One region of the Undibacterium sp. GrIS 1.2 genome, then DNA from elsewhere that is predicted to be linked to it. Evidence: predicted binding sites of a transcription regulator. Region 1 holds the regulator's gene; each other region holds the start of a gene.
What was found. Region 1 encodes FliA, which starts transcription of late flagellar genes. Its sites were predicted from a motif close to CTAAAGTTTNNNNNNNNNNNGCCGNTA; they were not measured.
Positions count from the first base shown of each region.

Region 2: the regulator FliA is predicted to act here: its motif matches at 4,043-4,069, upstream of AAKU61_RS15525 (flagellar protein FlaG).
Region 3: the regulator FliA is predicted to act here: its motif matches at 6,937-6,963, upstream of fliD (flagellar filament capping protein FliD).

Region 1 is NZ_JBEONP010000027.1:375-10,711, forward strand. Features, by position in the region: gene motD (flagellar motor protein MotD) at 1-540, opposite strand, end outside; gene AAKU61_RS12830 (flagellar motor protein) at 549-1,289, opposite strand; gene AAKU61_RS12835 (RNA polymerase sigma factor FliA) at 1,271-2,002, opposite strand; gene AAKU61_RS12840 (MinD/ParA family ATP-binding protein) at 2,009-2,863, opposite strand; gene flhF (flagellar biosynthesis GTPase FlhF) at 2,856-4,133, opposite strand; gene flhA (flagellar biosynthesis protein FlhA) at 4,130-6,214, opposite strand; gene flhB (flagellar biosynthesis protein FlhB) at 6,211-7,380, opposite strand; gene AAKU61_RS12860 (16S rRNA (uracil(1498)-N(3))-methyltransferase) at 8,013-8,738, shown strand; gene AAKU61_RS12865 (ankyrin repeat domain-containing protein) at 8,813-10,219, opposite strand; gene AAKU61_RS12870 (DUF3592 domain-containing protein) at 10,107-10,337, opposite strand, start outside.
Region 2 is NZ_JBEONP010000037.1:2,316-12,652, forward strand. Features, by position in the region: gene AAKU61_RS15515 (ATP-binding protein) at 1-1,017, shown strand, start outside; gene AAKU61_RS15520 (DEAD/DEAH box helicase) at 1,137-3,533, opposite strand; gene AAKU61_RS15525 (flagellar protein FlaG) at 4,208-4,591, shown strand; gene AAKU61_RS15530 (pyridoxal phosphate-dependent decarboxylase family protein) at 4,972-6,495, shown strand; gene AAKU61_RS15535 (ATP-grasp domain-containing protein) at 6,541-7,812, shown strand; gene AAKU61_RS15540 (hypothetical protein) at 7,833-9,584, shown strand; gene AAKU61_RS15545 (transglutaminase family protein) at 9,760-10,337, opposite strand, start outside.
Region 3 is NZ_JBEONP010000036.1:38,927-49,263, reverse strand. Features, by position in the region: gene AAKU61_RS15495 (WbqC family protein) at 1-160, opposite strand, end outside; gene vioA (dTDP-4-amino-4,6-dideoxy-D-glucose aminotransferase VioA) at 160-1,278, opposite strand; gene AAKU61_RS15485 (O-linked N-acetylglucosamine transferase, SPINDLY family protein) at 1,333-2,991, opposite strand; partial or broken gene AAKU61_RS22660 (tetratricopeptide repeat protein) at 3,055-3,327, opposite strand; gene AAKU61_RS15480 (tetratricopeptide repeat protein) at 3,282-3,935, opposite strand; gene AAKU61_RS15475 (flagellin N-terminal helical domain-containing protein) at 4,630-6,426, shown strand; gene AAKU61_RS15470 (flagellar protein FlaG) at 6,514-6,891, shown strand; gene fliD (flagellar filament capping protein FliD) at 6,999-9,008, shown strand; gene fliS (flagellar export chaperone FliS) at 9,085-9,564, shown strand; gene AAKU61_RS15455 (flagellar protein FliT) at 9,564-9,905, shown strand; gene fliK (flagellar hook-length control protein FliK) at 9,914-10,337, shown strand, end outside.

The DNA.
Region 1 (10,337 bases):
AGTATTTTTAATAGGTAGATTATCGGTGTGCCCCTCCACCTGAATGGCGTGATTGTCCAGCTTTAACACCGATGCAATCGCCTTCAATGCCTGATTTGAATCTTCGTTCAGCTTTGCCTCGCCCGGGGCAAAAAGCACACTTGCATTAATTTCTATCGTAACGCCACGACTTGTCTGTGTGACTCTTACTTTACCCTCTCTGACCAAGGGCTCTAAAACAGCCAGAATATCGCGTGCGATCCCGGTCATTTGCTCACGCTCTTTGCGTAAGGGCTCTGTATTTCTGGGTTTGATGATGGGAAGAGGATCTAACTTAATCGCAGGCTCTAAGTCGGTATCTTTTTTAGTCGGCTTAACTAATACCTCTTTACCAAACGCCCCTGTAAGCGAATTAGACAGCACACGGTACTTGCCTTCGTTGACCGATGAGATAGCATACATGACGACAAAAAAAGCAAATAACAAGGTAATGAAATCGGCGTAAGAAACTAACCATCTGTCATGGTTGTCACTCTCTTCATGATATTTCTTTCTGGCCATGGCTAATATCAGTTTTTATGGTTTGCCAGGCGCTCTTCCACCACTCGAGGACTATCGCCAAATGCGATGCTGTAAAAAATATCCGATAACATTTCGCGCCTTACTACCTCACGATGGACAATTTCTTTCAGCTTGTTACTGATAGGTAGGAACAACAAATTTGCCAGGCCTACACCGTAAATTGTCGCTACAAAAGCGACTGCAATCCCGCTACCGAGCTTACTGGGATCACTCAGATTTTCCATCACATGGATCAGGCCGAGTACCGCGCCTAAAATCCCGATAGTTGGCGAATAGCCGCCAGCCGCTTCCCAAATCTTGATGGCTTGCCGTTGCTCCATTTCGTATAACGACACGTCAACTTCGAGAATATCTTTTATGCGGGCAGGATCAATACCGTCAATAACAAGGCGTAAACCTTTGCTTATAAAAGGATCTTTGCTGGATTCCATGTAACGTTCAAGGCTCAAAAAACCTTCGCGGCGAGCAACTACGCTCCAGATCAATGCCTCTTGTATAGTTTTTTTACTGGTATCGACTGGCATGGAAACAATCCATTTCAGCATCCTGACACCACGGATAAACGTGGGCATCCGGCTTTGCAACAATACAGCGCCGATCGTGCCGACAACAACGATGACAAATGCAGCAGGCTGCACTAAGGAGGATAAGCGTCCGCCCTCAATCAGTTGGCCTGAAAAGATGCCGACAACTACTAAGATAAATCCAATTAGGCTAGCCCAGTCCACGCTTTCTCCCTTAAAGAAGCCCTGAGTCGGGCTACTGCCTGGCTATGAAGTTGCGATATCCGGGATTCGGATACGCCCATGACGGCGCCTATCTCTTTTAAATTGAGCTCTTGTTCGTAATACAAACCCATGAGTAGCTTTTCTCGCTCGGGCAAACTATCAATCGCGAAGATCACAGCATCACGAAAATCGCCATGCAAAAGATCTTCTAAAGGATCGCCTGAACGATCGTTACAGTAATGATCGAGGAAATGCTCTTTGGTATCTGCATCATGAAAATCTTCGTAATACACGAGTTGATGTCCACCACTCTCACCCAGCAAATCCTGGTATTCGGCCAGACTCAATTTCAGCAACTTAGCAACTTCCGTTTCTAGCGGTGGACGTCCCAATTTTTGCTGCAATGCGTTCATTGCGTTTTCAATTTTGCGCATGTTTTGGCGCACACCACGCGGCAGCCAATCACTGCTGCGCAATTCATCCAGCATTGCACCGCGTATGCGTTGCACTGCATAGGTTTCAAATTGTGCGCCGTGATTATCTTCATAACGGTTAACGGCATCTAGCAGACCTATCATACCGGCCTGCACTAAGTCATCAACTTCGACGCTGGGGGGCAATCTCGCTTTTAATTGATAAGCGAGTCGCTTCACTAGTGGAGCATGCTCCGTAAGTAGGGAATTTTTATCTGATTTTCCGCTAGCGGTGTACATAATCAATCAAATTCCGAGACGAATACCTAACTCTGGCAATCCATGTAAACCTAATGTTGAGCGGGCTGTTGATCTTGCGGTCAAGGCAAGCCGCTCAGCTAATTGAGAAAACGCAATAGAGGCACCCGCCAATGGGAATGCATCAATCACCGAACGACCTAAATGCGCTGCTTTTTTCATGTGATCGTCCTCTGGCACGTAGCCAACAAAATGCAAAGGTACTGCTAAATATCGACTAGCCGCTTGTGCCATATTGGTATAAACCAATCGTGCTTCCGGTTCTGTTACACCCGATACTAAAATACCATAAGAACGACGGCCTACACGGTTATTGACACGTTTAATCAAACCATAAGCATCTTTAATCGTGGCCGCATTGGCAGATACTTGTATTACGACTTCGCTCTCTTCAAATGAAGCTAGCGGGAACGCATCATCGCCATCAATTTCGCTGTCCACAATGACCAAGTCCGCACTGTTTGCAGCAACATCAAAAACACGGGATAAACGCTTAGTATTTTCGGCGGGCAATCGCGCCAACGCAGTCGCATATTTTGAGAGCATCGTCACAGATAAGCCTGCTGATACAATTTTTACTGCCTCTTGCATTGTACGCCGTTGTCTTGCAACGTCCAACAAGGTCTGCTCGGTATTTGCATTGAGCCAAGCGCCAATACTATTGGCCGAAGATCTGGCATCAACCATCAAGACTTGCTGCCCTTTTCTCGCAAGAGAAGCACCTAAATTAATAAGCATGCCACTTTTTTCTTCGTCACGCAAAGCGGATAAAAACGTGAGCACACGCGGTCTTGGCGCCTCTAACATCCGGCGCAAGCCTTCTGCCTGATCAAAACTAGCCAAAAGACACCTCCCGCAAACCATTATTGGTATTCGCGGCGGAAGCCATAGCCGCATTTGCCATCACCATCGGTAGCTCTTCATCTTGCAATCGATAGGCAGATGTCTCTCGTTTTAATTTGAATGCGCGATCAACCAGGTACTGCTTGTTTGCGATGTGCAAATCCTCAGGCACACGCTGGCCACTGGCGAGATAATAGATATGAAGCTTTTGACGAATCGCGATATCTAACACGCCGCCGATAGTCGCGGCCTCATCAAGCTTAGTCAAAATACATCCCGCCAACCCGCTACCCTGATAAGCCCGAACGACCTCACTAAGTGTCTCGCCTGTAGAGGTCGCGTTTAAACACAATAAGCGTTTTACATTGGCATCTGCACCAGACAACATAGCAACCTGCTCTGTCACCATTTTGTCGCGTTGGCTGACGCCGACCGTGTCGATTAATACGGTATGTTTATTTTTTAGTTCAGACAAAGCAATCCGTAAATCAGATTCATCTTTAACCGAATGCACCATCACACCTAATATTTTGCCGTAAATACGCAATTGTTCGTAGCCACCAATACGATAACCATCCGTCGTAATCAATGCTAGTTTGGCAGGGCCATGGCGCATCACGCAACGGGCAGCGAGTTTTGCTGTGGTGGTGGTTTTGCCTACGCCTGTAGGGCCAACCAAAGCATAAACGCCGCCTTTTTCTAAAATTTCATTCTCATTATTGATAGTGGATAAATTGCGATTTAAAATCGCTTTAATCCAATCCATACTACTAGCGACGGTTTCAGATTCTGGCATTTTATCGACTAGATAACGGGATAAGCTTGCGCTGAAACCCGTTGCCAGCATCTCTCGCATTACTTCTGCCTTTTGAGGTTGACGCTTTTGGGTGTTCGTCCAGGATATCTCTGCCAATTGCGCTTCCAGCATACCGCGCATAGACCGGATTTCAGTCATCACGTCGGCTAACTCACCGGCGCTGACTATGTTATCTAGCACGTGTGGCTGAGATTTTGAGAGCAGAGGCGATTCGCTGGCTTGCCATCCCTGTTCAGTCTGCTGCAACCGCGGTGGAAATTTGGCCGTCTCCGGGATCGCACGCTGATCCGATGATGTCGCAATTGAACTCATCGTCTCATCTGTCATCGCTAGTATTTCTACTTTTCCATCGACGTTCCGATTAGAGAGAATGACTGCATCCGAACCGAGTGCATCCCTCACCATACGAATTGCCTCGCGCGATGTATTCGCTGAAAATTTCTTCACGTTCATAATTGCCCTCCAACCAGGCTGGTAACTCTAATTGTTTTTGTTTCTGGTAATTCTGCTTGCGATAACACTTTTAACTGCGGCAAAGTACGCCTCAAGAAACGCGACAACAACGCTCTTAAAGGACCCGGCACTAACAGAACCGGCGCTAAACCCATCTGCTCTTGATGTTTTGCTGCTGCCTCTGTCTGAGTTGCCAAGGTATCTGCCAATCCTGGTTCAATACCTGCGCCATCAGAGCCACTCGTTTGCAATGCTTGCATCAGCAAACGTTCGAGCCGGTTATCTAATGTCATCACCGTCAACTCATTGGTGGACGGGAATATCTGCTGCACAATTGCCCGACCTAATGCAATGCGAACGTAAGTCGTCAGCTCGTTTGCGTCTTGGGTATGCATGCCATGCTCAGATAAGGTTTCGATAATGGTGCGCATGTCGCGGATATGCACACCCTCGATCAATAGGTTTTGTAATACCTTCTGCAAAATAGACAGTGGCAATAGTTTAGGCACCAATTCCTCGACTAACTTTGGCGTGTCTTTTGCGAGGTGGTCCATCAATTGCTGAACTTCATGACGACCCAGCAGCTCAGCCGCATGCGATGTAATTAAATGGTTGAGATGAGTGGCAATGACAGTACCGGCATCCACTACGGTATAACCCATAGTCTGGGCTTGCTCCCGCATGGCAGCGTCAATCCAGGTTGCAGGCAATCCGAACGCTGGGTCTGTCGTAATCGGGCCAGGCAAAGTGCCAGATACCATGCCGGGATTAATTGCCAGATATTGCCCGGTAATCGCCTCACCGACGCCGACCTCAACGCCTTTTAGCGTGATCTTGTACGCCGATGGCTTAAGCTCTAAGTTGTCTCTGATGTGCACAGGGGGCGATAAGAAACCTACCTCTTGCGCAAACTTCTTGCGGATTCCTTTAATTCGTCTAAGCAGCTCCCCTCCCTGCCCTTTGTCAACCAAAGGAATGAGGCGATAGCCAACTTCTAAACCTAAAGTATCTACTGGCAGGATATCTTGCCATGTTGCTTCTTCCATTTCAGACGGCGGAACTGGCGCTGCAACTTGCTCTTCGGGCGTGGGGACGACATCCGATTTTTTGGTTAATAAGTAACCGCCACCGATCAGAAGTAAAGCTAACAATAAAAAAGCTACATGTGGCATGCCTGGAATCAGACCCATGCCACCAACGATGCCACCTGTAATGAACAGCACCTGTGGTTTAGCAAATAATTGGCCAATCAGTTGACCGCCAATATCCTGATCACTGGCAACCCGAGATACTACGATACCTGCCGCTGTTGAAATAATCAGTGACGGGATCTGCGCAACCAGACCATCACCGATTGCCAGCAAAGTATAGTTTTTTAGGGCTGTTGCAAAATCCAGATCATGCTGCACCATACCTACAATTAAGCCACCAACAATATTGATGATGGTGACCATAATGCCCGCCACTGCATCACCACGAACATACTTACTAGCACCATCCATCGCACCATAAAACTCAGCTTCTTGCGCGACTTCGGTACGGCGACGACGTGCTTCTTGTTCCGCAATCAGGCCCGCATTTAAATCCGCATCAATCGCCATTTGCTTACCAGGCATCGCATCCAATGCAAACCTGGCACCGACCTCCGCAATACGACCTGCACCTTTGGTCACGACGGTAAAGTTAATAATCGTCAAAATAACAAAGACTACAATACCAACCGTATAGTTACCGCCAATCAGAAAATGTCCAAAGGCCTCAATCACTTTACCGGCAGCATCTGGACCGGTATGCCCCTCGGTCAACACTACCCGGGTTGATGCCACGTTGAGTGATAAGCGCAACATCGTGCTGACCAATAACACGGTTGGAAACACCATAAAATCAAGTGGCTTGATGGTGTATAAGCTGGTCAGTAAAACAATGATTGCTAGCGCAATATTGAAGCTAAAAAAGACATCGAGTACAAAGGCGGGCAGCGGCAATATCATCATCGCCAACATCATGATGATGAGTATCGGCGCAGCAATGGCCTTGTTACTAAATATGCTCATCCAGGCGGGTAATTTCAAACCATTCATGGATTAGCTCCGGCGGTATTCGCTGGTTGAGGAGCGTTGTTTGGATCAAGTTCAGCAGGAACTGCTAAATCGAAAGGCACAGATGGCCTGAGGCCGCCATGCTGACGGAATGTTTTTAACTGGAAGACGTAAGCCAGAACTTCTGCAACGGCCGCGTAAAGTGTCTCTGGAATTTCGTCACCTAACTCAGTGTGCTTAAACAAAGCACGTGCCAAGGGAGGCGCCTCTAGCAAGGGAATATTATTTTCTGCAGCCAGTTCACGAATTTTTGCAGCGACGGCATCAGCACCTTTGGCAACCACTCTCGGCGCACCGTTGCTACCATCTTTATATTTCAAAGCGACCGCGTAATGCGTTGGATTGGTGACTACGACATCGGCTGTCGGTACTTCTGACATCATCCGGCGACGCGCCATTTCGCGCTGTTGCGCGCGGATTTTGGCTTTAATCTGGGGATTACCGTTGGCTTCTTTTGATTCTTGTATCACTTCTTGATGGGTCATTTTGAGCTTGTTGGCATAACTCCACATTTGGTATGGAACATCAATTCCGGCAATCAATACCAAGGCACCGACGATCGATAAAAAACAGATCGCAAGCATGGTTGCCATGTGTGCGCTGCCAGCGGCCAAAGGCTCGGAAGCAAGGCCGAAGATGGCATCTTTTTGATTCATTACGACGATCCAAGCAACCGTTCCGACAATCAGCGCTTTGAGAATTGCCTTAACTAACTCCACACCGGCCTTGGACGAAATCATATTCGTCAGACCAGACAAAGGATTCATACGACTAAAATTAGGTTGCAAGGCTTTAGCACTAAAAAGCCAGCCACCGATTAATAACGGAGATCCAATTGCAACCAGCATCAACAAACCACCGAGCGGAGCAAAAGCGAGCAACACATCCATCAAGATCATGCCGATGTGCGAAAACAACATATCGTGATCAAACGCTAAAGTACGCTCCATCGATAATCCATCGATGAGCATATGATTCAACTGCCTGATTAAAGAACCGCCAGACATCCATAAGCCAGCGCCCGCGGCAAGCAAGATCGTGCAAGTAGACAACTCTCTTGAGCGCGGGACATCGCCCTCTTCACGCGCCTGCTCTAAGCGCTTGGGCGACGCCGGTTCGGTTCTTTCGAGATCGCTATCTTCGGCCATTACCGACTCCCATCTATTTCTAAGAAGCAAGCAAAACGCTGCTATTACACATTTATACAAGTGTGATTATTGGCGATGTTGCATTCTGTAGATGCGCCGAACAAGTGACGATTTACCCCCTATTTCAGTAAACCCAAAAAATCAGAGCAAGTGAGATGAGACGTAAACTTAGATTTTCAGAAAAGACAGCTTTTTTAAAAGCGACGAAGCACTCTTGATCTGCACGCGCAATGGCGATGGCGTGATTAGAACAAGCAATATTGAAGAGCGAAATCAGAGATAGAACGATGGCTTTTATCTATCGTTCAAATAGTTGAATTAAACGCCAATACCCTATAGACCAATGAATACATGGACACTTAAATATACTAATTAGGAGTATAAATTTAAATCCGATAAGAAAACAAACAAAGCGCGAACCGCAATGATTTAGTAGCAATACATATAGTGCTTAGCCGCGTCCCTAGAACGGACTATCCGCAAAATCTTCCTTTATAAGAAATTTGCACCGTCAGCTTCCCAGTATCACTCCTTGCACAAATCGAAATTAGTAAAGCCTGCCGTATAATCTTTTTCCATGATATGGCGTTTTTCGATACCGTCACACGAATACTCTTTTATACAAATAGAACATGCCTCGCTTCTTTTGCCCTTTACCGCTTACCATCGGCGCCTCGATTGATCTGCCTACAGATGTCGCTCACCATATATTTGTCTTACGACTTTCTGCTGGCGAGAACATTTCTCTATTTAATGGCGAAGGCGCCAGTTATGTCGCCACCTTGGTGTCCGTTACAAAAAAAAGTGTTACCGCAGAAGTCAAAGTATTTTTACCGGAAGAATGCGAACTACCATTTGCCTTGACTTTGGCGCAGGCTTTGCCGGAAGCATCCAAGATGGATTGGATTATTGAAAAAGCGATTGAGCTTGGCGTGACGACCATACAGCCATTGTCATCCCAACGTTGTGTGGTGAGATTATCGGCAGAGCGTGCTGAAAAAAAGCTCGCTCACTGGCAAGGCATTATCGTCGCTGCGGCGGAGCAATGTGGGCGTAATCGCCTGGCTCATTTATCTCCAGTTATGGATTTGCCTAAATGGCTGGCACAGCAAGATATGCATAAACGCATTTTGTTATCGCCCAGAGCAGATCAATCGCTTGCCGACTGGGCACGTCATCACCCCGCGCAATCAGTCAGCCTGATGATCGGTCCTGAGGGTGGATTTTCTGATGATGAAGAAATGCTGGCGATCAGACAAGGTGTCTTGACCCTGAGTATGGGGCCACGCGTCTTACGTACAGAAACCGCAGGTCTGGCAGCGATTGTGACATTAAATGCGGCGTGGGGAGGGATGTAAAGTACTGCGGTGCTGCGATTATTTTTTGTTTGAAATGATTGTTTGAACTTACTCTCTTGAACTAATCTCTCAAGTTAATCGCAGTCAAGCGCTTTTGCAGCCGCTGTTTTTTTAAAATAACGTGCATAGCCGCATGCATTTTCTCCGTACAAATCTAATTTCGTTTTATCGGCACCAGATTCCAGTAAAAACTGGATTGACTGCAACTGATCATATTGCGCAGCAACCATCAATGGGGTAGAACCGCGTGCTTCGCTAAACGGCACATCAATCTCAGCACCATGCTCTCGCAATACACGCATACTGCGCACAGCGCCGACATAGGCAGCGTAATGCATGGGCGTCCAGACCTGATTGCTGGCTAATCGCATGTCAGCACCAGCATCAAGTAAAACACCAACCACTTCAACCGCGTCGCTACTAATCGCATCAAATAAGGCGCTGCGGTTTCCCATTCGGTAACCTGCAGCGCTAATGACAACTGGCGTCACATCGTCAACACGTGCGCCACTCGATAATAATAATTGCACTTTGGCCAAATCTTTTTCTTGCGCAGCCTGCATCAAGCTGGTTAGTCCATCGTTGTCACGCCGATTTGGATCAGCACCCTCAGCAAGCTTTGCCTGTAATTGTGTATATGTCTCGGTTTGTACAGGCGCCATTTCTGACTGCGCCTCGTTACGAGCAGGATCAAACACCGATAACAAAAATTTGATCAAACTCCATCCTGCAATCGTGACAAAAAACAATAAAAAGATGCGCCCTAACCAAGGATTCCTGCGCTCAGCGGCATTACGCAAAGACGCAGCCTCCGCTAGCTTTGTCAAATCTAGCTGATATAGCGGTTTTGATTTGTGCAGCAGGCTCTGCCAGTGGATCTTTGAAGACTCGTTCAATGCAGAACCAACCAACAAAGGAAAAACTAAATCGCCATCAAATACTCTCACTACTAATTTCCAAATAATTTTTTTGTTCTTACCATCCGCAGCACCTGAGGCTGGCAATTGTGCTGGAAAATCGACCATGAAACTCGTCTGCGAAGTTCCATGCGCAAGCTGCACCTCATCCACGACGAGCGACCACAAGGTTTTAGTGCTGGTATCTTCACCACTGCTGTCTTCATAAAGACACTGGCATTCAATCCTGACCGGACAACTTGCTTGCGGTGTGCGTAACATACCCAAACTTTCACCGAGCGGTGGTATAAAACGTATTCTGGCTTTCCATTCATTCAACCCTATTTCCGGCGCTTTGGTGGTCACTAAAACTGGCTGACCAATGCAGCTTCTGACAAACCATAATTTCACTGCAAAAACAATCATCCCAATACCAACCAGAGGGAAGATAGAAACTGTAAGGATCAGTGGATTATTGCCAATATGAGATGAGAATAATGACACCCCAGCGATTGGCCAGGAGAGCAAGTTCCAGAACACGGCAAAGACACCCATTGGCAACGCACCGCTTTGTTCTGGGGGCAATGATCAGGCTAGAAAGTGGTACTTTATGTTGTTGAGCGAATTCTGCTGTAACAACAGGAATGACAGGTTCAGCCGAAGGCCGCCAGATTTTCCAGAGTGCCCAGCAAGCGCCAATCCC
Region 2 (10,337 bases), on a different contig from region 1:
AAAGAACGTAGCGAGATTCTGGTTGAGATATCGCCCGACGAAGACAATCCAGGTTTACTCCCTGGCACCGAACCGGTATTAAGCACATTATTTGCCCCGTTGATGAGTGCGGATAAGGTACTCGGCGTGATGACCATACAGTCCTCCAGACAACATGCGTATGGCGAAAGAGAGCGCATGATCTTTCGTACCCTCTGTGCTTATGGCGCGATTGCGCTTGCCAATGCAGATGCGTACCGGCGCCTGACCCAGACCCAAGAACACTTAGTGGCACAAGAAAAATTAGCCGCGCTAGGTGCCTTGGTGGCAGGTGTAGCGCATGAGTTAAATACCCCGATTGGCAATTGCCTGCTGGTGGCCAGCACCTTGCAAGACAACACGACTGATTTACTCAGTAAACTCAATCAGCAAAATTTGCGCCGCTCAGATTTAGTGGCGTTTTGTGAAGATGCCAAAACCTCTTCAGAGATCATGATGCGCGGTCTGAGCAGTGCCGCTACCTTGGTCAGCAGTTTTAAGCAAGTCGCCGTTGACCGCACCTCAGAGCAACGTCGTCCGTTTGAATTACATCAGGTATTACACGATATTATTGCGACCTTAAATATTCGTATCGGCCACGCTGGTCACACCATATTGTCGGACGTACCGCTGATGATACGGATGGATAGTTATCCGGGTTCTATAGGTCAGGTGATTACGAACTTAATTGAAAATTCTATTTTGCACGGCTTTGATCATGGCAAGCCTGGCATCATGCGTCTGGCAACATCACAACCAGATCCGCATCGGGTTTTAATCCATTTTTCTGATAATGGTGTCGGTATAGCGGAAGAGAATTTGAAGCGGATTTTTGATCCGTTTTTCACCACCAAGCTTGGGCAAGGCGGTAGCGGTTTGGGATTAAATATTTGCTACAACATCGTCACATCGATTTTACAAGGACAACTTACCGTCAAGAGCAAGCTGGGAGAAGGCTCAACTTTTTATCTGGATTTGCCATTGGTCGTACAAAAATAAATATTCGTGACAAGCTATGAAAAAATAAAGGGCTACGAAAAATCGTAGCCCTTTATTTTTATCGAATTCAAACTCAGTAGCGTTGTCGCTAAGCTGTTGCAACTAAGTTTGAACAAGGATCAGGCAAATTTGCCTGGCTTGCGTGGTGACTTTGAAGGCGATTTTGACGGTGCTTTGCCGCCATCTGCTGCGCGTCTAGGAGCTGCACTTGCTGACTTAAAGGCAGACTTAGATTCAGGCTTGTCTGCCGCATAAGCAGTTTTCTTCGCTGCCGGTTTTGGAAAAGTCTCCGGTCTGTCACCGCTTGCTTCGCTGATGTCTAACTGCTTGCCTGCGACCCACACGGTTTTCAGATGCTTTAAGATTTCTTTCGGCATGCCTTGTGGTAAATCGATCAGGCTGTAACTGTCAAAAATATCGATGCGGCCAATCAGCTTGGCTTCTACCCCAGATTCATTGGCGATGGCGCCGACAATATTGCTTGGTGTGACGGCATGCTCACGACCGACTTCAATCCGGTAGCTTTGCACGGGTAATTGCACTTTGGCCGGACGATCTTTTTTGGATTTGGCTGGACGATCTGCGGCATCACCAAAACGCTCGGCAAGATTCTCTTCTTTCTTATCGGCATAGGCTGCGCGCTCGACGGCAGCAGTGAGTTTGCTGTCGGGTGTTGCGCGTGGCTTAGTTAGTTTTTCATGCGTTGGCTTTTCATACGCTGGTTTTTCGTATGCTGCATTTGTGCTGTTGCCACTATTACCGCCAATGCCGCGATCAGCACTGATGCGTAATTGCTGACCTGCGACGCGAACCGATTTTAAATGATCTAACAAATCTTTCGGCAAATCTTCTGGCAAATCCAAGACACTGTAATCGTCATAGATTTCGATACGACCGATATGTTTAGAATCGATATTCGCTTCATTGGCAATCGCACCGACGATATTGCCGGGCTTTACGCCATGCGCATGGCCGACCTCGATACGGAAGGTTTTCATACCAGCATCGGCCGGACGTTCTACACGTTCTCTTGGCGCGAAACTTGGGCGTGCGGCTCTGTCGTTGCGGTCACCCCGGTCACCTCTATCGCCTCTATCAGAGCGATCGCTACGGTCACCCCGGTCATTACGCTCAAATTGATTGGTACGGCTTGCACGCTCGTTGTTCCAGGTATCGTCGCTGGCGGGACGCTTATTCTTATCGAGTAAAAGCGGTTCGTTACCACGAGCCATTTTTGCCAGAGCTGCTGCAATTTCTATCGCGGGTACATTATTTTCACGCTCGTAGTCTTCAATCACGGATTGGAATAAAGCCAAATCGCCGGAGGCCAGAGTCAGACTGATTTGTTCTTTAAAACGAGCAATCCGCACATCATTCACCGCCTGGATAGTCGGCAACTCTAATGGTGAAATTAACTGGCGGGTAGAACGCTCTATCGATTTCAATAAACCTTTTTCACGTGGGGTGATGAACAAAATTGCCTCACCGCTGCGGCCTGCGCGACCGGTACGACCAATACGATGGGTATAGCTTTCCGGATCATGTGGTACGTCGTAATTAATCACATGGCTGATACGCTCTACGTCCAGACCACGGGCGGCAACGTCGGTGGCGACCAGGATATCGATCTTGCCGTCTTTGAGTTGTTGAATCGTGCGTTCACGCTGCTGCTGCTGTACGTCACCGTTGATTGCGGCAACCGAGAAGCCTCTTGCTTCCAGCTTGCTTGCCAATTCTTCCGTACCCAATTTAGTACGCGAAAAAATGATCATGCCGTCAAAGGTTTCTGCCTCCAAAATACGGGTCAAGGCATCCAGCTTGTGCATGCCGCTAACCAGCCAATAACGCTGGCGGATATTGTCGGCGGTACCGGTTTTGGCAGCGACGGTAATCTCTGCCGGATTGTCCAGATAGGTCTGGGCAATGCGCTTAATCGCGGATGGCATCGTGGCGGAGAACAAGGCCGTCTGACGAGTTTCTGGTGTCTCTTGCAAAATACGCTCTACATCATCAATAAAACCCATGCGTAACATCTCATCGGCCTCATCCAATACCAAAGTTTTAAGCTTGGATAAATCCAGCGAACCCTTGTCCAGATGATCAATCACACGACCAGGTGTGCCAACCACCACATGCACGCCACGACGTAATGCCGATAATTGCGGGCCATAGCTCTGGCCGCCGTAAATTGGTAATACATGAAAACCCGGAATATGCGTGGCATAACGCTGGAAGGCTTCTGCCACCTGAATCGCCAATTCGCGGGTCGGTGCCAGCACCAAAGCTTGTGGCGTCGTTTGCTTGAAATCAATGCGCGACAAAATCGGCAGCGCAAACGCAGCGGTTTTACCGGTACCCGTCTGCGCCTGACCCAATACGTCACGATTTGCCAGCAGCGGCGGAATCGTCGCAGCCTGGATCGGTGATGGGGATTCGTAACCGACATCTTTTAAAGCGCGTAACAGCGGTTCGCTTAGATGCAAATCAGAAAATAAGGGGATTGGGGTATCGGACATAGTGCTCTCAGTTCTTATCAGGGCTAGCTCCGCGAATGCGCAGCCATATGAGGCGTAGTTTACTCTTTTGTGAGAGCGGCGGGGCTGAGTTTGTGTGGATGAGGGAGTATGGCTTGAATTGGTTTGAATTGATTTAAATAGATTTAGCCGATCAGATGGTCAATCAGTATGAGCAAATGTCAGCAAACATGACAAAAGTGCATGCGCCTCTATTCTGCTACTGCAGCGTTTCCGTAACGCTGCTTTACGCTGGTGATTACACCAGAAATACTACTCGAACTCCTCCCTAAATTAATACTCCCCTTACGTATATTTAAGTTGTCCATACATTTACTCGCATATAAGCCAATTTTTTAAAAAATTATGGGGAGTATATTCATATCAACCGATATCAGCATGGGAATCGATTTGTAAAATCACAAAATCAGATTGCAAACCCGAAAACTAGCACGCTAGATTCTGCACGGCATCGCTGAGTAGACAATATTTTGCTTAGACCTAAAAATAAGCTCAACTTTTCAGAAAACCGACCGATAAACCTAGTAATCCCTTATTCCGCCCTAAGCTAGAAAATTGCGTTTTGTAGGGACGAAGTTGCGTTAATGTAGCAAATGAAGTGGCGCATACAGCGGCACAAATCAGGTTTGTAGTATTTATTTAGTATTGGAAATGATATGAGTATCAGTCAAATAACAGGTAGCAGCAACGCCGTCTCCAGTGCGCCTGTGCCAGTGCCAGTGCTACAAACCGTTGCGCCTGCTGCAAAATCTGCAAATGCCACGACTGTCGCCGCGACCAGTAGCACCAACAATCAAGCCGCCTCCACCGCGCCGGTCAGCAGCGCGGAGCTGAAAAAATCGGTTGATGCGATTAATAACTTTATCAACTCTGATAATAGTGTCAATTTCAGTATTGATAATGACTCTGGAAAAGTCGTCATCAAAATCGTTGATTCTCAGACCAACACGGTGTTACGACAAATTCCGTCAGTGGAAGTATTGGCGGTGGCAAAAGATTTGGCTAAATTGCAGGGACTCTTAATCAACGATAAAGCGTAAACCAGTGCTAAACATCCGCCCCCTCACAAACGCTAGCTAGGATCAACGCTAGCACCAACGCCAGCCCAAACCTTGTCGGCTAAACCTACAACACAAAACCGACAACACTAAACAGTCTGCCACGCACAGGCTGGTTCAAAAGCTAATTTGCACCTAGCAACAACTCCCTCACCATCCTCTTCTGCCGTATTTTCTGTTGATTTTTGATTTGAGCTTAGAAAAAGCACTTATTCTTTGCTTGGACTTTTCTATTTTGATTGATAATTAAATCCAGATTTCCATTGAAATAGCGCATGCCGTCTAAGTTTTTGCGAAGTGGTAACAGCCTAATGGAAAATCTGGGTTAAAACTAAGTTCCGACCTCACAACTGAGAAAAAGCATGCAAAAGATGTCTGCAGATTCGCTTGATCTACCCGATTCGCTTGACCCTGCTGATCCGCTTGCGTGGCAAGAATTCCGTTCGCAAGCGCACCGCATGCTGGACGATATTTTGGGTTATGCAGAGCACATCCGCGATCGCCCGGTCTGGCAGCCAATTCCGGCAAAGACGCGTGAGCAGTTTCGGCAAAACTTGCCAGTGCACGGCAGCGAACTGACCGATGTACACCAAACGTTTATGCAAAATGTACTGCCCTATGCGGTGGGCAATACGCATCCCGGCTTTATGGGTTGGGTACATGGTGGTGGCACACCGGTCGGCACGGTGGCAGAAATGCTAGCCGCCGGACTCAACGCCAATCTCGGTGGCCGCGACCAGATACCGCTGGAAGTAGAACGCCAGGTTGTCCAGTGGATGCGCGAATTATTTAGCTTCCCAGATACCGCCAGCGGCTTATTTGTCACTGGTACCTCAATGGCAAATTTGATTGCGGTGCTCGTCGCCAGAACTGGTGTACTGGGCACGGAAATTCGCCATACCGGCATTTCTGCAAGCACTAAGCGTCTGGTTGCCTACACCTCTGCCGGGGCGCATGGTTGCATCGCGCAAGCTATGGATTTGTCTGGTCTTGGCATGAACGCTTTGCGACAAATACCGATGAATGCCGATTTTCAATGTGATGTTGCTGCGCTAAAAACCGCCATTGTAGCTGATCGCCAGGCCGGATTAACTCCGTTTTTTATTGCTGGTACTGCAGGTACCGTAGATGTTGGCGCGGTGGATGATTTAGCGGCACTGGCCGATCTCGCACAAAGCGAAAATCTTTGGTTCCACGTCGATGGTGCCTATGGTGCGCTGGCGATGTTGGCCCCCGATATTGCTCCGCAATTGGTGGGAATACAGCGCGCCGATTCGATCGCATTTGATTTTCACAAATGGGGGCAAGTGCCGTATGACGCCGGTTTTATTCTGGTGCGTGACGGTGCAGCGCACTACGATACCTTCGCCACGCCAGCCAGTTATTTGCGACGCGAAGCCAAAGGCATGGCGGCAGGTTCGCCCTGGCCTTGTGATTTTGGTCCTGATTTATCACGTGGATTCAGAGCACTTAAAACCTGGTTCACGATTCAAGTGTATGGCGCGGAACGACTAGGCCAGGTGATTTCTACCACCTGTAAATTAGCGCAGTATATGCGGCAGCAGATAGCAGCCAACCCGGCGCTAGAACTGCTAGCTCCGGTGTCGTTGAATATTGTTTGTTTTCGCTACCGTGGCACTGAGCTTGATCTCCATGTGGCAGACGGAAGCAATATCGACAAAAACAATATTGACCAGATTAATGCGAAGATTGTCGTCGCCATCCAGGAGTCCGGCATTGCAGCGCCTTCCACCACCATCATCAACGGCCAACTGGCCATCCGCGCAGCGATTGTTAATCATCGCACTCGTGAAATAGATGTCGATGCACTCATCACAGCAGCGATACGGTTTGGTAACTCACTTGCAGCATCTAACGCGAATTAATACCACTAAATACTCTCTAATTTTGAATCAGATCAGCGAAAAATTATGACCACTCCCGACACAGACAACGCAGCAAATGGAGCTGGCGCACCGGCGCCACAAGAGGACAGCCAACATACATTTATCGGTCTGGCACCGCTAATGCGATTAGCGTTTTCTGGCGTGGATTTAAAACCCTTTGGCGCGGAGTTGATCGAGTATGCAACCAAGCATCCGAATGACGGCAATGTGATGATGGACCTGGCGACGTTACTGCTATTGATTGGTCATAGTGAACCGGCATTAGCAACCCAAATGGAGGCGCTAAAAATACAGCAACTGTATTCTGTGCCGACTACGGCTGTTCCAAAAATCCGTTTACTGGCACTGATGGCCGCAGGTGATTTAATGGCGAATACGCCGCTAGAATTTTTATTAGAAAACGCCGATATCGCGCTGGATTTACTCTACGTCGGCGATGGTATCCCTGCCCTGCCCGCCTTGCCTGAGCATGATGTGATGTTTGTCGCGTTGGGTGAGTCGGATGATAACCACGCCCTGTTAGAAGCCTTAGAAAATATCGTCCAGGATTGGCCTCGACCTGTGCTGAACATGCCCGGACGGATTGCACATCTAGGACGCGACAATGCCTGTGCCTTATTACAATCGGCAGACGGCGTTGTGATGCCAACCTCAGTGCGAATAGACCGCAAAACTCTACGTAAGATCGCCAATGAAGAATTGACCATCACCAGTCTGCTACCCGATGGTGATTTCCCCATTATTGTGCGTCCAGTGGGATCGCATGCCGGTCAGGGCTTAGAAAAAATTACGTCTCCTAGCGCCATCGCCGATTATCTGATGGGTATGCTCAGCGATGAATTTTATATCGCTCGTTTTGTCGATTATCGTAGTGAGGATGGATTTTTTAGAAAATACAGAATCATGCTGATTGATGGTCAACCATTTATTTCTCACATGGGAATTTCTTCTCATTGGATGATCCATTATCTGAATGCAGGTATGGCGGACAGCCCGGAAAAACGAGCGGAAGAAGAACGCTTTATGGCCAGTTTTCAGTTTGATTTTGTGCCGCGTCATCAAGCTGCATTTAGAGCGATTAGCGAGCGCATAGGTCTGGATTATGTCGGCATTGATTGCGGAGAAACTAGCGACGGGCAGTTACTGATTTTTGAAGTGGATAGCGACATGATTGTGCATTCGATGGACCCGGTTGATTTGTATCCGTACAAACAGCCGCAGATGCAAAAATTGTTTACCGCGTTCCGGTCTATGGTTGCTAAAACTGCGGCGCTTGCGCCCCAGCAAAGTTCATGACCATCATGAATGCCCAATGAATGATTCCATCTATTGCCATTAAACCCAAGAATCTGGCAGCAGTTGCTGAACAGATTATTGCACCTGCCAAGTTGCCACCAACCGAGCAACTTTTGCGGGAGGGCGGCGATGCGCGGATTGCAATCGCAGTGGGGCAAGATGAGGATGGTAGTTCCAACAAATATGGCTGCCAATCGTCGCCCAATGATGCACTGCTGGCGTATGGCTCATCGACTGCGTCGACTATTTCTACCCACGCTTTTGCAGCGGCAAATAGCTTAAGGCAACGACTGCTTGCAGCAATAGATATTGAAACACTACAGAGTATTTACCAGCATGAACTTGATTGTGTACGCCAAGAATTAAATCACTTATGTGAGCTTGATAAAGTATCCGGTACCGATTTAATCTTTGCCGCTTCGGGTACCGATCTACATTTAATTGCAGCTCAGCTTGTTGCCCAACGAGCGCGGCAGAATAAAGAAACGAATAAAGAAAAGAATAAAGAAAAAAGCGAAGACCTCAGCAAAGCGGCATCGCTACTCGTAATCATGATGGAAGCGGAAGAAACCGGTAGCGGCGTGCCGATGGCAGTTGCGGGTCGGCACTTTAGTAACCGCTCTGCCTTGGGCGAATCGGTCACGGTCGGCGCTAATATTATTGCTAATGCTGTTACCGATGCTGTCGTAGAAACTGAAGCTCAGATTGAAGTCGTCACGGTGGCCATCCGCTTGTCCGACGGCACACCAAGAGCCATCGACGAGGTGGATGCCGAGGTTGCGTCCTTGGCCAACCATGGCGCAACGCGAGGTCAACAAGTCTTATTGACCTTGGTTGATGTCACCAAAACCGGAATGATAGCGCCCTCGATTGCCTGCGCACAGCAACTAAGCCACCGCTTGCCTGATACGGTGACGGTATTAGTGGATGCTTGCCAGTTCAGATTATCGAACGCGAGCTTGCATGGCTATTTGTTACATCATTTTATGGTGGCATTGACCGGCTCTAAATTTTTAACCGGGCCCACGTTTTCTGGTGTGCTGATGATCCCACCAGATATCGCACAAAGCTTACGCCGAATCAGCATGCCGCCTGCTTTGCGTGCCTATTCTTGTCGCGCAGACTGGCCGCAGGATTGGGCGGCGGCAGATGCGTTGGCACATGTGGCCAACTTTGGATTATTGCTGCGCTGGGAGGCGGCGCTGGAGGAGTTACGCGCATTTCGGGCGGTACCTGAGACAGCGATTGTCCAATTTTTAGAACAGTTCTCAGCGGCATTTGCAGGCTATCTGGAGAAGCATCCGGAGCTGCAAAGTGTGCCAGTACCGCGATTGGACAGACAAGCGTTGAATGGTGAAACAAGTTGGGATCAATACAAGACTATTTTCCCTTTTTTGCTATGTGCATCTGCAACGTCGGATCATCGCGACCATCCAACGCTATTGAGTCGGGAACAAACGATGCAGGTGTACCGACTGTTACTACCTGATTTGAGCGGGCGTTCTGATTTGGGATTTGGCGACGTGCCTGGTGGCGAATTTCTTGAAGAGTTTAGTAAAGTAGTGACATTACAATGCCAGCTTGGACAACCGGTTTTGTGCGGGCAACGGGCTGGATTGCCCGTCAGTGCTTTGCGCCTGTGCACCAGCGCCAGGTTGATTGTGGAAGCGACAGCCAATCACGGCCAACAAGCATCACAGGTCATTGCGAAGGCATTGGCGGTTTTGGATAAAACAATCGTATTGATCCAGCATGTCAGCCAGCGGAGTTAAATCAACTTGATTCAACGTCATTTTCGCCAAACACATAAGATACAAAATACATATACTCCCCATTATTTTTTATAAATAATGCTGATTGTCCAATAATTGACTGGATAATCTATATATACATACTACCAGTATAATAAAATACCTAGCTTAATCTGAGCAATATGATGAGCGTTTTCTACGCTGGCAAGGCTTCTGCAAACTCTTCGTTTAGCGGTATGACGGTGACATTGACTTGTAGTTCTTGACCGTTACCGCCCAGCACCAGGCCGCGCATCGGTGTGACATCGCTAAAATCCCGCCCCCAGCCCAGGGTGATATGTTCGCGCTGGACCAGGCAGTGGTTGGTAGGGTCGAAATCAATCCAGCCCAGTCCCGGGCAAAATAAAGATACCCAGGCATGAGATGCATCGGCACCGATCAGTCTTGCTTGTCCGGCAGGCGGGTGGGTGAGAATGTAGCCACTGATGTAGCGGGCTGGCAAACCCAGACTGCGCAAACAACCGATCATTAAATGCGCAAAATCCTGGCATACGCCACGCCGCCATTCCAGCAATTCTTCTAAGGTTGTGGAGATCTCAGTAGCTTGGTCGTCGAACTCAAAATCGTCAAAAATACGCCGCGTTAAATCCATTGCCGCATCCAGCAATGGTCTTCCCGGGGTAAAACTGACGCGCGCATATTGCGCCAACAAATCGCCACAGCTGATATGCGGCGAAGCATATAAATAGCGGCAAATTTCTAAGGTTGCCGGGC
Region 3 (10,337 bases), on a different contig from region 1:
TGTGCGCCTCGCCATTAACCAGAATACGATTACGATTGACCCAACCGCGGTTAATCATGTTGACATCATCAAGGATTACAAATCTATCTACCGAGGCTAGCAGTTGAAAATAGCCAAGGTACGGAAAAAAGTAAGGCTGCATGATGGCAATTGTTGTCATTATTCAGCGATCAAATCAATCACAAAATCTTGTTGTTCAATAGTCAGCGAAGGGAAAATCGGCAAACAAAGTACCTGCTGAGATGCTTTTCTAGCGACAGGCAAATTAGCTGGGGCCGCAGATGGCAAACCCCGATACATAGGAAAATCGCTAATTAAAGGATAGAAATATCGTCTGGCATAAATATTATGATCACGAAGCTTTTGAAACAACGCGTCGCGTGACATTGGGTAGTCTTGCTCGATTAAGATAGGGTAATAGGCAAAATTTGCGGCGTGCTCGCCGGTAAAGGACAATGATCTGATTCCTTTTACATTTGCTAACTTGCGACGGTAAATCGAATCGATTTCCTTACGTTTTTCTAACGCGGCATCAATCCCTTTTAATTGCAATAAACCAAATGCGGCATTGACCTCACTCATCTTGCCATTAATACCTGGGGCGACAACCGTAACTTCGTCAACAAAGCCAAAGTTTTTTAAATGATCAATATGTAATTTCGCTTTTGCCGTAGGTGAAATGATTGCTCCGCCCTCAAAGGTATTAAAGACCTTCGTTGCGTGGAAACTTAAAACAGATAAATCACCGTAATTCAAAATGCTTCCATGTTTAGATTTAACGCCAAAGGCATGGGCAGCGTCATAGATTAATTTCAGTCCATAGTTGTCTGCAATTTTTTCAATTCGCTCGACATCACATGGATGTCCATAACAATGGACTGGCATGATCGCCGTAGTTTGCGGAGTAATTGCGGCTTCAATCTTATCTGGATCCATGTTTAAGGAAATAGGATCAACATCCACAAAGACCGGCTTGATACCGTTCCACAATAGTGAATGAGAAGTCGCTACAAATGAATACGGCGTTGTAATCACTTCGCCAGTGATGCGCAACGCCTGGAGCGCAGTCACCAAAGCGATCGTCCCGTTGGTAAACAAAGAGATATGCTGGACGCCGAGGTACTTGCATAACTCTTCCTCTAGCTGCTGATGGAAAGGACCGTTATTTGTCAGCCATTTATTTTTCCAGATTTGCTCCAGGTAAGGAATAAACTCTTCCAATGGCGGCAGCACTGGCTGGGTGACATAAATTGGCTCATCAGGAATTTTATTGATCATTTTATGCCCACTTAAAATAAATGTGACAAAAGCCATGTTGAATAAAGTGTCTCATCAATCAGCCTGCTTTTTCTTATCATCTAATTCTGCGAGATCAAAAGAACAGGCTGGCAAGTTGTTACACCAACGTTCCCACATATACCTGAAAGCGCGATATACAGAATCAGTAAGTAGCTCTGGATGACACTTGATTGAGTTTTCAGACCTAGTGCGAAGCGTGGATCGGATGGTAGAGAGTAAATCGAGATTCGCACACCAGAACAATCCCTTATGAATAAACTCTTCCTCACTGGTCGCAAGAAAATCATCTAAACCTACCTGCCCCATAATGCCTGCGGCAGATCGTGACGGTACGGTGTCACCGATCAAAGATAAGGTTGGCACTCCCATCCAAAGTCCATGATGCGTTGTCGTACCGCCGTTGTAGGGAAAGGTATCAAGACACATATCAATACGATGATACAAGTTGAGATAATCAGTCATATTTGAACGGCCGTAAAAACTAATCCTGTCTGACGATATCCCGTGGGCGGCAAACTTATCTGTAATCGCACTTGGATTCAGCGTCTGAGGCATAGAGCCTAATAAAATCTTTGATGTCGGTAATCGAGCCATTAGCTTCGACCAAAGTGCAATCGTCGCATCATTGATTTTCCCAATCCGGTTAAAACTTCCAAACACAATATAGCCTTTTTCAATTGCCGGAAGTGGAGCGACATCGGATGCAACAGTACTAGGGTTAAATGGCGCACTGCATGGAATGTTGGCAATTTTCTCTGAAAATAAAGAATCAAATTGCCCATTAGGCAATAAGTAATGATCCCCAATAAAATAATCCATTGCTGACAAACCTGTGGTGCCAGGATAGCCAATCCAGGTAACTTGAATTGGTGCAGGCTTTCTGGCGAACAGTGTCAGGCGATTCATCGACGTATGCCCAGAGAGGTCGACCAAAATATCAATTTTATGCTCTAAGATTTGTTTAAAAACCTCATCATCATTTTTTGACTGTATGACTTCCCAGCTAGAAAAATACGACTTCAAGCGAGCGGTATCTTGATCTTCTTCTTGATTGTTATAGTAAGCATATAGCTCGACAAGGTCATACTTGCACAAATGTTTTAGTATGGGCTCAATAAATGTGGCTACTGCGTGGTTATAAAAGTCGCCAGAGACAACGCCTATTCGCAAGCAGCGATCACTGGTCTTATCATTGGTATGGACGGGCCAATGAGAGATTAGAGCTGATTCAAACCGTTTTGCAAAAAGTAAATGTTCTTGAAACAATTCTTTTGCGGTAAGAGTACCCGCCTCACTCAATAAAAATAATAGGGCTGTATTGGCACCATGGTCTTTGGGATCAAGCTCAATGGCTCTACGAAGTAGTCGTTCAGAATCCGCTATTGGTTCAGCAAGAAAGTTACCAAGAATGCCCAAGCTACGGTATGCGACGCTAATCAAGGGATCAAAATGCAAGGCTTTATTAAAACTGGCCTTAGCCTCGATATATTGGCGTTTTTCTACATACACCGTACCTAGATTGTTATAGGCAGATGCAAAATCTGGCCTCAACTCGACAGCCTTTTGCAGATGCAACAGAGCCAAATCTAATTCTTTCAATAGAAATAGAATGCCTCCCAGACAATTGTGCGCATCCGCCATATCAGGCGCAAGTGATGCTGCAAGGATCGCCTCAGCTTTTGCTTCTGGCAAACGCGCCCTCTGTTTGAGTACGTTTGCTAAATTAAGATGAGCTAAAGCAAACTCTGGCTTATATCGAATCAAGTCTCGAAAACAAGACTCAGCTTCCTCAAATTTGGATAGGGCTGCGAGCAGATTGCCTAAATTATTGTAAGCCTCCAGCATCTCAGGATTTAGCTGGATCGCTTGCTTATAGTGCTGCTCAGCAGAAGAGAAATTCTTCATTTGCGTGTAAGCGAGTGCCAGATTGAAATGCGCAATTGGATCATCAGGCAAAATACGCAACGCTCGCTGCATCGACGTCAACGACTCTTCTTTACGATTAAGCTCAAGCAGTGCAATCCCCAAAAACCGCCATGCAAAACCATGCTGGGGATTTTTTTTGTCAGCTTATTTGCTAAACGCTCTACTTCTTTATACGCACCCTTCTCATACAACTTGACCAATTGATCGACGCCCTCTGAAAACACCACCGATTTTTTGGACGTCAGCGGCCTCAGTTTTGTACTAGATCGATTCTGAGTAGATGCTGTTAAAGAGGAATTGTTCTCGGTTTGATCTGGCGCCGGCGCCGTATTGCTATTTATATTGCTGCTAAAAAACTGTTCACGCAACTTGATAGCCTCTGCAACAACATTGTCATCACCTAGCGACTGCAAGATAGCGATGTAGGCAGACCAGTAGCTATCCGTGGTCGGAGAAGCTTGAATCGCGCGCTCAAAATATGTAAGCGCAGTCAATTGCTCGCCCTGTAATAAGCTTAATTGCCCCAATTGAAAATTGGCATCATCATGCTCCGGGACATGCGTCAGGATTAATTCATAGCACTCTTGTGCTTTCAAATGATTACCGCCTTGCATGTATTGCTTGGCCATGACCAACAATTGATCTATTGCCGCAAGTGCTTGTGCAGGCGAAGAGAGCTGGTTCTCCAAGACTTGGTGTTCCGTGGTCATGACACGACTAACCTCATGGTTTGATTTCCTTTTATGCCAGCGATAACGTGCAACTCGTTAGTACTAAAGAAAACGAATAGCAATCGTAAATAAGACACAGCGCGATCATTACGACATGTGAAAACGCTCTATTTCCATATACTCCCCCATATTTTCATCAAAAACCCCTTACTAACCAATGAATATATGGACACCTAAAAATACTCATATAGAGTATAAAAAAATTAGGATAAAACGATGAAAATAATCGAATAAATTAGTCCACACGACTAGCAGCATCATAGTATTTTTTACAATGAAACTGCCTTATCTCAATCCACTCCGATGAATTATGCGTGTATTGGAGAGATCAACGTGACATTAAGTAACTACCAGAATAGACTTTTATTTATTGCAGACATCGCTGGTTTGGATGCTCAGTTGTCTTATTTTTATCAAGATTAACAAAATTTATTGATAATCTATCTCGAAAATAAGATCAATTTCACCCTCAAGTAATTTGAATTGATGCCGTTTAGCGGGCAAGTAAATAAAACTTTACACCTTAAATAAAATATTTACTTGGGGAAATTCATTAAACTTTTTAGCTATCCGTCCGATACCTGATAGCAACGGCGGTCCTGTAGTCTTAACAAGACAGACCAAAGTTTAAGGCCACTCGCCAATTCAAATAACTTAGGTAAGGAGTATCACCATGGCTTCATTCATCAATACCAACATTGCCTCGCTCAATGCGCAACGCAATTTAACAACGTCCCAAAACTCCCTCGCGACTTCTTTACAACGTTTGTCCTCAGGTTTGCGTATTAACAGCGCAAAAGACGATGCGGCGGGTTTGGCGATTTCTCAACGTTTAACGTCTCAAATCGGTGGTTTAAACCAAGCTGTTCGTAATGCGAACGATGGTATCTCACTAGCGCAAACGGCCGAGGGTGATTTAGCCCAAATCGGTACTAACTTACAACGTATTCGTGATCTGGCTGTTCAGGCAGCCAACGGCTCTAACAGCGCATCTGATCGTGCTGCGATCAATAACGAATCCAATCAGTTGATCTCTGAGATCAACCGTGTTGCTAGCTCCTCTAACTTCAATGGCGTGCACTTACTTGATGGTAGCTTCACTGCGCAAACTTTCCAAGTTGGCGCAAACGGTACTTCAAACGATCAGATCAACATTGCATCAATCGCCAGCGCTCACACGTCATCCTTAGGTGTAGGCTCTAATTCTAGCTACTCCGCTAGTATTTCAGGCGGCACTAACGCAGTTGGTGGTCTCAACTCCGGCGATTTGGTCATTAACGGCTTTAATGTTGGCGCAACTAGCTCTGATGGCGTGTCTAACACAGCATCAAGCGGCAGCGCTATCGCAAAAGCTGCTGCGATTAATGCAGTCAGCGGCCAGACTGGTGTTACTGCAACGGCACAAGCTACAACATTGGCAGGCACGGCAGCAACTGGTTTCGCTACTGCAGTCGCTGCTGGCGACATCAAAATCAACGGTGTTGATATTGGTGCACTGGCAGCAGCAGGATCTGCAGCAGAACGCGGCGCTCAAGTAACAGCAGCTGTTAATGCAAAATCAAGCCAAACAGGTGTTACAGCAACATTTGACAGCACAACTGGTGCCGTATCTCTGGCCGCAGCCGATGCACGAAATATCACGATCACTAAATCGGCTAATGCTGGCGCTAATGACACAACAACGGGCTTGACTACTGGTGTTGCAGCAGCAACAGCTGGCGTCACTACTACAGTTGGTACAGTTAAATTGTCGTCGACAAGCTCTTCTGGTATCACTTTGGCAAATGGCGGTACAGGCACAACATCCGGCACAACCATTACAGGCACAACAGGCAATTCACTTGCAGCTGGCGAACTGACTATTAATGGTGTTGACATCGGTGCGGTTACTGGTGGCTCAACTGCAACGTTGCAAGGTGCTGCATTGGCTACTGCAATTAATGCCAAAACATCACAAACTGGTGTTACTGCAACGAATACTGCTGGTGTTTTAAGTTTTACTAGCTCACAGAATGCAGGCTTCACTATTACAACTAAAGGCAATGCAACATTAGCCAATACCGGTCTTGCAGTAGGTACAACAACGGTAGCGGGTGCTGGTGCAACAGCTTCTGGCTTGAGTGCTGGTAATACAGCGGCTACGGCTACGGTTGGTGCAGGTGTATCTTCATTAGATTTGACTACTGCTTCAGGTGCGACTTCAGCATTGGCAACAATTGATGCTGCTCTGGCATCAGTCAATAGCTCACGCGCTTCCTTAGGTGCTTACCAAAACCGTTTTGCTTCTGCTGTCAGCAGCTTGCAAACAACTTCGGAAAACTTGACTTCATCTCGTAGCCGTATTCAAGATACAGACTTCGCCTCTGAAACTGCCAACTTGACACGTGGTCAAGTATTGCAACAAGCGGGTACTGCGATCTTGGCACAGGCAAATGCCTTGCCACAGGGTGTGTTGGCTCTGTTGCGTTAATCAATGGCAGGGGTTTAACTCTTCATTGAAAAGTGCAATCCCCTGGTCATTTTTTGACCAGGGGAATTTTACTTAAAGGAAACAATCATGGATGCTCTTTCGACTGGTAATCAACTACCATCAGGGCAAACTGTTTCAGATCGCTCTACCTCTGGAAATATTGCCACCACATCTACCGTCAAGGCATCAACGCCGACAGAAACAGCGCAAGCCATCACTCCGGCAGCCAAAACACAAGCAACCAGAGATCAAGTCGATAGCGCGGTCAAAGACATTAACAAAGCACTACAATCTAGCTCACAGGGCCTGGAATTCAGTATTGACCCTGATTCTAAGCATGTCGTTGTGAAGCTAATTGATCAACAGACCAAACAAGTTTTACGCCAGATACCGAACGAAGAAGTACTGGAAATTTCTAAATCCCTGGATAAACTACTGGGGCTATTGATTAAACAAAGCGCCTGAAATGCTAAAAACGTTCAGTTTTGAAATAGGCAGGTAAATCCCCTTCTAAAGTCTGGTTTGCTTTTGCCGATAATTAGTTAAAGTATCGTCTCGTAAAGGGGAATCAGGTGTCCATTCAATCTACAGGTATAGGCTCAGGTCTTGATGTTAATTCACTCGTCAGCAAGCTGATGCAAGTGGAAAGTCAGCCTTTGACCAGTCTGGCGAAAAAACAAACGAGCTACCAAGCCAAGCTCTCAGCTTACGGAACTCTCAATAGCGCCTTAGGTTCATTTCAAAGTGCTGTTGCAAACCTAAGTAATCCCTCAGTCTTCCAGTCGTTAACTGCAACCTCTGGTGACTCAACGATTGCATCCGCAACGGCTGCGGTATCTGCAGCAGCGGGAACCTACAGCATTACAGTCAACCAGCTTGCCCAAAATCAAAGTATTTCAAGTGCTGGCCAGGTCAGCTCTTCTGACGCCATCGGGACTGGCACATCTGCGACCGTTTCTTTTAAGTTCGGTACGATTGCAGGCACAGCAGTGAATGGTACCTATCCAAGTGGTGCAACATTTACACAAGATACAACGCAAACGACAGGCACTGTCACGATCGATAGTAGTAACAATTCATTGCAGGGCATCAGAGACGCTATCAACTCTGCTGGCATCGGTGTCAATGCCTCTATCGTCGGTGACGGTAGCGCTACGCCTTATCATCTGGTGCTTAGCTCGGCCAAAACTGGTGCGACTTCTAGCTTACAAATCAGCGCGACAGGTGACTCTGCTGTAGCTAATTTACTGAATTACGATCCTTCTGGAACGCAGAACTTTACTGAAATCAGTACGGCTCAAAATGCCAGTCTTAAAGTGAATGGCATTAATATCACCAGCGCCGCCAATACTGTAACCAGTGCCGTACAAGGTGTTACTCTGAATTTAACTAAAGCTGGTACGACAAGTATTTCGGTAACGACAAATTCTGGCGCAGTACAAAATAGCGTGACTAATTTCGTTCAAGCCTACAATGCGCTGAACGCGACAATCACCAGCCTCACCTCCTACAATAGCAGCACGCAAAAAGGCGGCCTGTTGCTGGGAGATTCAACAACTCAAGGCGTACAAAATCAAATTCGCAATTCTTTGTCGGCTGCAGTCAACGGCTTGGGTGGTGGCTTAACTACTTTAAGCCAAATTGGTGTGTCTTTTCAAAAAGACGGCTCATTGTCTGTCGACTCTACAAAATTAAGTAAGGCCTTAACAAATAATTTTAGTGACGTTGGCGGCTTGTTTGCCTCTATCGGCAAGACTAGCGATAGCTTGACTAGTATCGCTGGCTCAACTTCAGCGACCAAAGAAGGTACTTACGCTCTTAATGTGACGCAAATTGCGACTCAAGGTAGTTTGACGGGTAGTTTAGCTTTGCCTGGTACGACCACGATTGATGCAAATACGACGTTAAACGTAACACTCAACAATCTGAATGCCAGTGTCGCCATTCCAAGCGGTAGCTACACGCCAGCTCAATTAGCGACTGCAGTACAAACAGCGATTAACACCACATCTGCGTTTTCAGCAATAGGTTCTTCTGTTAAAGCCAGTATCAATAGCAGCGGTCAATTAGTATTGCAGTCAACAAGTTATGGTTCTTCATCTAACGTGACATTAGCGGATGGCACCGGCACTAGCGCATCAAGTCTGGCTGGAACACAATTGAACGGTACCGCCGGGCTCGATGTAGCCGGTACACTCAATGGGACACAAGTAAGTGGATCTGGACAAACCTTAACTGGTGCTGTGGGAACCAACACTGAAGGATTAAAAATCCTGGTCGCGGGTGGATCGGTCGGTGCCCGTGGTACGGTCAACTACTCAATCGGCTATGCCAGCAAATTAACTACTTTGCTCAACGGTTTTTTAGGAAGTTCTGGAACGATTGCAAGCACCACGGACGGTGTCAATCGCACCCTTAAAGACCTTAGCAAACAGACGGATACGCTTAATAGTCGCTTGATTGATGTCGAAGCGCGTTACCGTGCCCAATTTACGGCCTTGGATTCGATTATTAGTAGTTTAAATAGCACCAGTACATTTTTGACCCAGCAGTTATCGGCACTAACGGGTAGCTCAAAATAATTATTACGCGAATTTTTTTGCTTAACGAAAAATAATTCAAAGCATAAATCGAAGCTCAAAAGAGGAATCTACCATTATGTTTGGCTCATCACAGACTCGCGGTGCTAATGCCTACGCAAAAGTTGGAATGGAAACTGGTGTCATTGCAGCCAGCCCACATACATTGATTGTTATGCTGTTTGACGGCGCTATTACAGCAATTTCTAACGCATTGCAAAATCTTGAAACCGGCAATATTGCGGCCAAAGGTCAATCTATTTCTAAAGCGATTTCGATTATCGAAAATGGTTTGCGCGCAAGTCTGGATAAAAAAGTCGGTGGTGAAATTGCTCTCAGCCTTGACTCGCTTTATGCCTACATGGGCAATCAGTTAGTGGTCGCCAATTTAAAAAATAAAGCAGAAATATTAATTGAAATACGCGATTTACTTCGTGACTTAAAAAGTACTTGGGAAGCAATCGCTCCGGTATCAGCTACCGCCGAATTAGAAACAGTAAGACCACCACAGCAAGTAGATGCACTTGCTCCTCGCCCATCCAAATTTCTTGAGGCTTGATGCAGATGGATAGCATGAAAATGATGTCGATTTACGAAAATGTTGCCCATATAACGGACCAAATGCTCAATGCAGCCCGTACCGGGGACTGGGATTTATTGGCCAGGTTAGAGAATGATTGCTCTTCCCAAGTGCAGACTTTAAAAGCGAATGAGGTGAATACAGAACTTCCACCAGATTTGAGAAATAAAAAAATTCAAATCATCAAAAAAATTCTGGCCGATGATAAAGAAATCAGAGATTTGACTGAGCCTTGGATGGCGCAATTAGCCAATTTAATGAAAAGTTCTGAATCTAGCCGCAAGCTGTCACAAGCATACGGCGCTAGCCGAACGAGCTAACGACTATCATGTTGCCAGGGGTCGATAACCTGCCAAGACCCGTATCCACCACAGAGGCGCTATCTGCGGCGGGCTCCATTGGAGGAATCAAGCAAGACGTTGTTTCTAAGCTAGATCAGTTAGTCATTGGCAAGCAAGTGCAAGGTGAAGCGCTGTCCCGTTTAAATGACGGGACTTTTTTTGTCAAAATCGCAGGTGTTACTGCGAGAATGGCGTTGCCGGACGATACCAAGCCCGGTGACAAATTGGCTCTGACTCTGCTCGCACTGAACCCGCGGCCAACTTTCCTGCTTGGTAGCGGCGATAATGCGATTACGACTACTGCCTCATTCTCAAGGCAAGATTTAATCGGGAAAATGTTGCAAGATGTAGGGCAACAAAACTCGATTTCCACCTCATCTAAATTACCTGTCACAGCAGAAGATACCGCCA